3 regions of the Candidatus Clostridium eludens genome follow, and region 3 is predicted to be linked to each of the others. Evidence: riboswitches for the same ligand, from Rfam matches in the RefSeq annotation. Region 3 holds a riboswitch; each other region holds the start of a gene.
What was found. Region 3 has a riboswitch for S-adenosylmethionine ahead of metK (methionine adenosyltransferase). Riboswitches for the same ligand answer to the same signal wherever they lie in the genome.

Region 1 (3,271 bases), on a different contig from region 3:
ATAATGAACTACGATTAATAGGGCTAAAGTAATCAAAAATGAATTTTTAAATTTTATCATGAATATTTAATGTTTGGTACGGATATTTCTTTTATTATATTATCTATAATGGTAGAAACATCTGTACCCTTAAATTTTTCTTCTTTTGATAATATTACTCTATGGGAAAGTACTTTCTTTATATTTTCTTTCACATCATCTGGAATTACATAGTTTCTTTCATATATGTATGCAGTTGCCTGAGATATTTTTAACAATGCAATAGAAGTCCTTGGTGATGCTCCCAAAAACAATTCGGTGCAATTTCTTGTCTTATGGACTATATCAACTATAAATTTATATATTCCTTTACTTACATGCACATTTGTAACCTGGCTTTGGTGCTGCTTTAATTTACTAAGTGTTATAACAGAGCTTATGCCGTTTAGTGGATTTTTACTTCTAGTAGAAAGCATTTTTATCTCTTCATCTTTTGTAGGATATCCTAAAGATAATTTAATCATAAATCTATCCAGTACTGCTTCGGGTAATGGAAAAGTTCCGGTATATTCTAGAGGGTTTTCTGTAGCTATTACTATAAAGGGCAGCTCTAATGGATAGGTATTATTTCCATCAGTAACCTGACATTCCTCCATTACTTCAATTAATGCACTTTGAGTTTTAGGTGAAGTTCGGTTTATTTCATCTGCCAAAATCATATTTGAAAAGATTGGTCCTTTTTTAAAGTCAAATTCACAGCTTTTTGGATTATAAATAGAAACTCCAAGTATATCAGAAGGCAATATATCTGGTGTAAATTGGATTCTATTAAAATTTAAGTCCAAGCTTTTACTTAAAGCCTTTGCCAGCATAGTCTTCCCAACACCAGGAATATCTTCAATAAGCACATGGCCTTCTGCTAAAATTGCCTTTAACATATCCAGAACCACTAATTCTTTGCCAATTATAACATTGGATATATTTTCTATGACATCTTCTATATCTTTCCTCAAACTAAACTCCTCCTACTGCCATCATCCTAATTTTATTAATATAATAATACTATAAAAATAATATTACAAGAAGCCAAAATTGTACTTTAGGGGTATTTTCATATTACTTATTGAAGTTATAAAAATTAACTATTGACAAAAGAACTAAAAAATTGTATAGTACTATCAATAAGTAAAAGTACATTATTTCAATTAAAATTCAATATAAGATTTCTTATCAAGAGAGGCGGAGGGACTGGCCCTATGATGCCCGGCAACCTGAATGTTATTTATTCAATGGTGCTAATTCCTGCGGGGTAACCTGGAAGATGAGATATTAAGAATGATTTAAACTTCTTACATTTCATCTGTAAGAAGTTTTTTATTGTATAATATTAATTTCGATACCTTAGTTGACCAGACGCACTGGAGACTAAGTTAACTGAGTTTTACTCGGTTTACTTGGTCTTTTTTTATATTTAAGTTATGCAGAAAGGATATAAATGAAACTAGGCTGGTGGTGACCAGTGAATTTTTAACACCTGAAGAAGCCAGAGATAAATTTAATAATCATATTTTCAATTTGAGGAGGAACGTATATATGAGACAAGTGGCAATTTATGGAAAAGGTGGAATAGGTAAATCTACAACTACACAAAATTTAACAGCAGGATTAGCTGAAATAGGGAAAAATGTTATGGTAGTTGGTTGTGATCCTAAAGCTGATTCTACTAGACTTCTTTTAGGGGGACTTGCACAAAAGACAGTTTTAGATACTTTAAGGGAAGAAGGAGAGGATGTAGAATTAGATTATATAATGAAGACGGGCTTTAAAGGAATAAGATGTGTTGAATCTGGCGGCCCAGAACCAGGTGTAGGATGTGCAGGAAGAGGAATAATTACATCTATAAACATGCTGGAGAGGTTAGGAGCATATACTGATGACTTAGACTATGTTTTTTATGATGTATTAGGCGATGTTGTGTGTGGAGGCTTTGCTATGCCTATCCGTGAAGGAAAAGCCAAAGAAATATATATTGTAGCCAGTGGTGAAATGATGGCACTTTACGCAGCAAATAATATATCAAAAGGAATAAAAAAATATGCTAAAAAAGGTGGAGTAAGATTAGGTGGAATTATTTGCAACAGCAGAAATGTAGACAATGAAAAGAAATTATTGGAGACTTTTGCAAAAGAATTAGGCACTCAGCTAATTTACTTTGTTCCAAGGGATAATGTGGTCCAAAAAGCTGAAATTCACAAACAGACAGTAATACAGTTTGATTCTGATGAGAATCAGGCTGCTGAATATAGATCTCTTGCAAAATCCATAGAAGAAAATGAATTGTTTGTAATTCCAAAACCTATGAGTCAGGAAAGACTTGAAGAAATATTTTTAGAGCATGGACTTATAGATTAAATAACGTGGGTTCGGCTGAAGTTTACGTGATAAACCATGTAATATAAATGCTTATATAAGATAATGGATTTCATATGTATAGAGAATAGAAAGGATGATACAATGTCAAAAAAAACAATAAATCTTAACTTGACGGAAGTAGAAAACCGAGAGACGAGATTAGGAACTATAACTGCTTGGGATGGTTCGGCAACTGAGTTGTGGAAGGAATCAAACTATGAATTGAGAAGTCAAAGAAAACATGATGGTTGTGGAAAACAGAAAGCTTGTCGGTTGTGTGAATTAAATTCACCGTTGAATCAACAGACGATGTGTGCTAATGCTATTGTTGAATGTCAAATAGGAAATATTACAGACTGTGTACTTATTCAGCATGCTCCAATTGGATGTTCGGCAGATAACCCTTGGTTTAATCTTGCCTTTAACATGGGACTTGGAAGAAGAAATAAACCACCACAGAATTTACAGATTTACAGCACAAATCTTTTGGAAAATGATATGGTTTTTGGTGCTTCGGATAAACTAAAACAAACAATACGAGATGCAAAGGAACGTTTTAATCCTAAGGCAATTTTTATTTCCATGGCGTGTGCTACTGCTATTATAGGTGAAGATATAGAGAGTGTTGCAGAAGAGATGGAAAAAGAAATTGGAGTGACAGTTATTCCCTTACATTGCGAAGGATTTCGATCAAAACACTGGAGTACTGGATTTGATATTTCACAGCATGGAGTTTTACGTCAAATAGTAAAACGTAAACCTGAAAAGCAAAAAGATTTAATTAACATCGTAGCTTTGTGGGGAACTGATTATTTTACAGAAATGTTAAAACCTCTTGGTCTGAGAGTAAATTATATGATAGATATGGCAAGCTATGATG
Region 2 (3,271 bases), on a different contig from region 3:
TCCGTGAAAAATCATAACTTCCTCTATCTCTAGGTCTTGAAAGTTCTACTTTTACCACCCTTTTTATTCTTCCAGGCCTGCTGGATAAAACAATCACCCTATCACCTAAATAAATCGCCTCGTCTATATCATGGGTTACAAGAATCATTGTAGTATTTTGTTTTTTCCATATTTTCAATATTTCCTGCTGCATATTAATACGGGTCATAGCATCTAATGCTCCAAAAGGTTCATCAAGAAGAAGCAGTTTAGGTTTATTTACAAGTGCTCTTGCAATACTTATTCTCTGTTTCATTCCTCCAGACAGCTGCTCGGGATATGATTTTGCAAAGCCGTCCAGTTCGACCAGTTCAAGCTGTTCATTTACTAATTCTGCTTTTTTCCTCTTAGATAATTTTTTGCTTATTCCAAACTCTATATTTTTTTCTACTGTAAGCCATGGAAAAAGTCTTGACTCTTGAAATACCATACCTCTATCTATACCTGGACCTTTTACAGGCTTATCGTAAGAATAAATATTGCCCCTATAATTTGTATCTAATCCCACTATAGTTCTAAGCAAGGTACTTTTTCCACACCCACTTGCCCCTACAATGCTTAAAAATTCTCCTTGTCTAACTGACAGGTTAATATCATCCAATACATTGAGGTAACCATTATCAACTTTAAAATCTTTATTCAAATTTTCTATTTTAATAGCCTCATAACTTTCATCAGCACTCATGTAATATTTACTCCTCTCTAACTTTGATTATTTGTATCCCATTTTATAATTACAAACTGAAATTTTTTTATTAAATAATCTATCAAAAATCCAACTACGCCTATAGAAAAAACTCCAACCAACATAACATCCGGCTGAGATAATTCCCTAGCATAGGATATTGAATATCCTATGCCAGACGTGGCAGCAATTATTTCCGCTGTTATAACACTCATCCATGCACTTCCGATTCCAATTCTCAATCCTGTAAAAATAGATGGAAGTGCCGAAGGAAAAACTATTTTTGTCAGTACCTGAAATTTATTTTTTTCTAATATCTCAGAGACTTCTAAATATTTTTTATCTGCTCCTTTTATACCATGAATAGTATTTATAAGTATGGGCCAAAAACTTCCAATTGCTATTACAGTTATTTTAGAAGCCTCATCTATACCCATCCACAATATAAGTACAGGAACCCAAGCTACAATAGGAATTGGTCTCAAAAGACCTATAAGCAAATCAACAGCTTTTTCGGCTATTTTAAACAGTCCAATCAATGTTCCACATACTACACCCAGAGAAGCTCCTATAAGATATCCTTTTATAACCCTTAATATACTTATAAATAGATTTCTAGCTAAATCACCACTTTTCACCATGTCTAAAAAAGCCAAAAATATGGTATGAGGAGATGGAAGAACTGACTGCTTAACAAGTCCCTTATTACTTAGTAATTGCCATAATATAATCACTATTACAGGGAGTATTAATGCAATAAGTATATTTCCAATAAATTTAATTTTTTTATTTAATTCTGATTTTACATTCATTATTATTCACCCCGTCATAATATATAAAGAAATTTGCTAATATAAAAAATATTCAAACTATTTTTTTTGCACAATATCATAAATTTGACTTATACATATTGTAAATTTAAAAAGCTGTTTTTCAAATAAGAAAAACAGCTTAAATCCAAGTTAAAAGTCTTAACTTAACTATCCTTCTTATCTCTCAGAATAATTATATTCTGCAGGAATTGACACCGATACATAATAAATGCCGGTTGTCGGGCTTCATAGGGCCAGTCCCTCTACCTCTCATGATAAGATAATACTTTATCAGTATTAATATGAAATTTTATTATTTATAAAAAATAAAACCTCTATCCTCTAATTACAGAGGCAGAAATTTTCCGCGGTTCCACTCTGTTTACTGCAAATAATTACCTCCATCGCAGCAACTTTTGAATTAATTACTCAAGAATGCACTTCAGTTAATTCATTCCAAGATCTCTCACAGCTCAATAAAGATCTCTCTCTTAGGACTTTTTTAACTTACTCTTTCTATCATAGTAAATATACTTTTATAATTTCTTAATTTCATGTATCATTATATCAGACAAAAAAACATATTTCAAATACTTAAAAGGTATTGAATTAATACAAATAAGATATAAATAGCAGATAGAGGTGAACATTTCTATGGATATTAGACAACTTAGATACTTTTTAGCTATAGTAGAAAATGGCAGCATAACTAAAGCTGCAGAACAGCTTCATATCGCACAACCGCCACTTAGCCAACAACTAAAATTACTTGAAGATGAACTTGGATTAAAACTAATAGAAAGAAATACAAGAAAAATACAAATAACTGATGCAGGCAGAATACTTCAATATCGCTCCAAACAAATTTTAGATCTGGTCAAAAATACAAAAGAAGAATTAAATAATTTAAAAGAGGGATTTAAAGGCTTACTTTCTTTGGGAACTGTGCCATCTTCTGGCACTACAATCTTATTAAAAAAACTCAATCACTTTCATGATAAATATCCACATATAAATTTTAAAATACGAGAGAGCAATACTTCTCAAATTTTAAAACTGCTTGATATAGGCACTATAGAAATAGGCTTGGTATTTACTCCTTTTGATTCTGAAAAATTCGAATCATTATTACTATCAAGTGAATCAATGGTAGCAGCAGTAAATCAGGATGTATTTTTTACAAATTTCAAAGATAAGATTAGTTTGAATGATTTAATAAACAAGCCCTTAATAGTTGATCATAAGTTTAAAGATATGTTAATTTCCTCGTGCCAGCAAATTGGATTTGAACCAAGAATACTTTGCGAAAGTGAAGATGCACGTGCAGTGCTCCTTTGGGCTAATACTGGAATTGGTATAGGAATAGTTCCAGAATCCGCCTCAGAACTCATCCCTGGTCTAAATTTAAAATACATTGATATAAATGAACTTTCTCTAAAAGCACGTCCTGCTGTAGTATGGATTAGAAATAGATATTTATCTGACGTAGCTAAAGATTTTCTAAAAACTTTTAAAGGAAATTGACCTATGAAGAAGGTATCTTACTAAATTGAACATTTCAAATAATTTTCCCAAATAAAAAAGCATTAGAATTTGACCTTTTAATTAAACATTCTAATGCTGAATTATTTTTCTATAAACATTCTATAAATTTTTTATATTGTCAGGTTTTGGTGCGGATAACAGGACTTGAACCTGCATGAAGTTGCCCTCACTAGGACCTGAACCTAGCGCG
Region 3 (3,271 bases):
CACAATTTATATATAAGTAGCTTTATTTTGAGTATTATAGGCATGATATTTATAGTGTTAACAAGTAATATGGCATTTTTAAGTGTGGGCACATTAATTATGGGTTCTGGATTAGGTATGACTAATTTAATTACGTATTCTCAAATAGGCGAGATAGAAGGTAAAAAAGGCAAGATATCTGCATTGTTTGCTGCTTGTACAGGTATAGGTGCAGCTTTTGGTCCTATTTTGGGAGGATTTATTGGTGAGACTTTTGGTATACAAGCTATATTTTTAAGCTTTATTCCTATTTTTGTTTTAAGTGGAGTATATATTATGTTAAATGTATACTTTAATCAGTATAGTCTTGACAAGAGAGATATATATGTCAAATTTTTTACATCTAACAAAAGGACAAGTAAAACAAAAATTATGAGAGAAAAATAAATTACTCCTTGTTCTTGAAATTGTAGAATATTTGATATAAATATAAATATAAATTAAATACTATAGGAGGTATGTATAAATGGCAATTGATAAAAATTTTGTAGAAGAATATTTAGCTAATACAAAGTATATAGTATTGGCTACGGTAGATGGTGAGAATGCACCTGCTTTGAGAACTTTAGGTGCTTTTGGTGTAGATGGGTATAGCATTTATTTCTCAACTGGCGAAGGAACTATAAAAGTCAAACAAATAGAACATAATTCAAATGTTTCAGTTTTTTTTCAACATGAAAATCAAGAAGTAGCATCTTTTATTAACGTTACAATAAAGGGTAAAGCTGCCAAAGTTACAGGTGAAGGAGAGATTACAAAGGCTATTGAAGTGATAGCTAAAAAAAATCCCAGGTTCAAAGAAAGAATTAAAAAAAATGGTTTAGGTAACAATATAATATTTCGTGTAGATCCATCAGAGTTGAAAATATTGGATTTCAATAAAGGCCAGGGAGCAAGTGGCATTGAAGTTATTTTGCCATAAGATAAAAAATTACCATGGAATGCAATTGGATTTTAAGAGCGTACTTGGGTGTCAGTAGTTATATATGGATATTATGATATAAATTTTGAAAATTAGAATTATTTTTTAAATTTGTATTGACAAAACAACTAAAAGGCTGTACAATACATTTAAATTGAATAATTAAATATAAAATTTCTTATCAAGAGAGGCAGAGGGACTGGCCCTATGATGCCCGGCAACCTGAATGTATTCACATTCAATGGTGCTAATTCCAGCAGGTAATATAACCTGAAAGATGAGAAGCAAAAGAATGTAACTTCTTGTGGTTTCTCTACAGGGAGTTTTTTATTTGGACTGACTAGAATACTGGAGGTCAAGTTAACTTATCCGTTAGGCTATGGTTATACTTGGCCTTTTATTGTACATTTTTTAGTAGAAAATGAATAAAAAGTTGGGGGTGGTTAAGATGAAAGGATTACATGGGTCATATAAATTTTTAACTATGAGTAAATATGGAATTAAAAAGATATAAAAGCAAATAGACTTTTTACTAAAGTGGTAATAAGGAAAGATAAAATATAGAAAAAAGGAGATTGATAAAAATGAGTAGATTATTCACATCAGAATCTGTTACAGAGGGACATCCTGATAAAATATGTGATCAGATATCGGATGCAATACTGGATGCAATTACTGAACAAGATAAAAATGGAAGGGTGGCTTGTGAGACAGTTGTAAATACTGGGCTTGTGATTTTAGTGGGCGAGATATCAACTAAAGCTTATGTAGATATACCAAAGATAGTGAGAAAAACTATAAGTGATATAGGATATAATAATTCAAGATTTGGATTTGATGCAGCTAGCTGTGCAGTGTTAACATCCATAGACGAACAGTCTTCAGATATTGCACTTGGGGTGGATGAGTCCCTAGAATCTAAAAAGGGTGAAAAGGAAAATATTGAGGCAATTGGAGCTGGAGATCAGGGAATGGTATTTGGATTTGCAACAAATGAAACGCCAGAATATCTTCCGCTTCCAATAGCACTGGCACACAAGCTCTCAAGAAAGCTTGCGGAAGTAAGAAAAAAAGGCATAATTCCATATTTGGGACCTGATGGGAAAACACAAGTTACGGTAGAGTATGAAGGAGATAAACCTATAAGAGTTGATACTATACTTATATCTTCCCAGCATGAGAAAGACATAAGCCATGACCAAATTGAAAAAGACATAATAGATGAAGTTATTAAAGTGACAATACCAGAAGAGTTGATAGATTCAAATACAAAATATCTTGTAAATCCAACAGGAAGATTTGTAAAAGGGGGGCCAGAGGCTGATTCTGGACTTACAGGAAGAAAGATAATAGTTGATACCTATGGAGGATATGGAAGACATGGTGGTGGAGCATTTTCAGGGAAAGATCCAACCAAAGTTGACAGATCTGGGGCTTATGCTGCAAGGTGGGTAGCAAAGAACTTAGTGGCAGCAGGAATATCCGATAAAATAGAAATAGAAATAGCCTATGCCATAGGTGTGGCAAAACCAGTATCTATAAGTGTAGACACTTTTGGTACAGGAAAAATAAGTGATGACAGGATAGTGGAAATAATAAATAAGTTGTTTGATTTAAGACCAGCTGCAATTATAAGGGATCTTGATTTGAGAAGACCTATATATAAAAGTACAGCTGCTTATGGACACTTTGGGAGAACAGATATAGATTTGCCTTGGGAAAAACTTGATAGGATTAATGAAATTAAAAAAGAATTAGAGAGTAGTATTGTCTATTCTTAAATAAAATTAAGTAGGAGGATTTTTTCGTATGAGTAATATAAAAAAACAGCTTCATGGAGAATTGGCCATAAAAAATGCAGCTATGGTTGAAGGAATAAAAGTGGATCCTGCCATATTCAAACATTTGGATTTTGATAGAAAATATCAAAAGCAAATCCATACATTGTTTGAATATGACCATGATCCCCATGTAGGAATTGAATTTCCTACTGGATTTAGTACACCAGGAGGATTGAAGGTAGGCTTTAGATGGGATAATAAGTCCAAGTATGAGATTAAGTATGAAAATGATAAATACTATCTCATAGAAAATCAAAATGAGATATTTCCAATAGAATTTTTAAGCCATCCTAAATATTATGATTATAAAACTTCCGATGGTATGGATATGTCAAATGTAGCCACTTACAATAGAGAAGGTACAATTTTTGTAGCCTATAGTAATGAATGTGCATTAAAAGATAAGGGATTAGATTGCCTATTTTGCAATATAAATGCTACAAAAGATACTTATGCAGAAAAGGAGGGA

Region 1: linked by a shared signal. The riboswitch ahead of nifH (nitrogenase iron protein) and the one ahead of metK (methionine adenosyltransferase) in region 3 are both predicted to bind S-adenosylmethionine.
Region 2: linked by a shared signal. The riboswitch ahead of ACJDU8_RS02595 (ABC transporter permease) and the one ahead of metK (methionine adenosyltransferase) in region 3 are both predicted to bind S-adenosylmethionine.

What each region holds. Positions count from the first base shown of each region.
Region 1 is NZ_JBJHZX010000021.1:50,516-53,786, forward strand. Features, by position in the region: gene ACJDU8_RS14460 (AAA family ATPase) at 57-992, opposite strand; SAM riboswitch class I at 1,204-1,307, shown strand; gene nifH (nitrogenase iron protein) at 1,573-2,391, shown strand; gene ACJDU8_RS14470 (nitrogenase component 1) at 2,494-3,271, shown strand, end outside.
Region 2 is NZ_JBJHZX010000003.1:13,793-17,063, reverse strand. Features, by position in the region: gene ACJDU8_RS02600 (ABC transporter ATP-binding protein) at 1-724, opposite strand, end outside; gene ACJDU8_RS02595 (ABC transporter permease) at 742-1,536, opposite strand; SAM riboswitch class I at 1,711-1,818, opposite strand; gene ACJDU8_RS02590 (LysR family transcriptional regulator) at 2,191-3,060, shown strand; tRNA gene ACJDU8_RS02585 (tRNA-Leu) at 3,208-3,271, opposite strand, start outside.
Region 3 is NZ_JBJHZX010000007.1:118,672-121,942, reverse strand. Features, by position in the region: gene ACJDU8_RS06800 (MFS transporter) at 1-426, shown strand, start outside; gene ACJDU8_RS06795 (pyridoxamine 5'-phosphate oxidase family protein) at 506-961, shown strand; SAM riboswitch class I at 1,137-1,245, shown strand; gene metK (methionine adenosyltransferase) at 1,546-2,742, shown strand; gene ACJDU8_RS06785 (radical SAM protein) at 2,771-3,271, shown strand, end outside.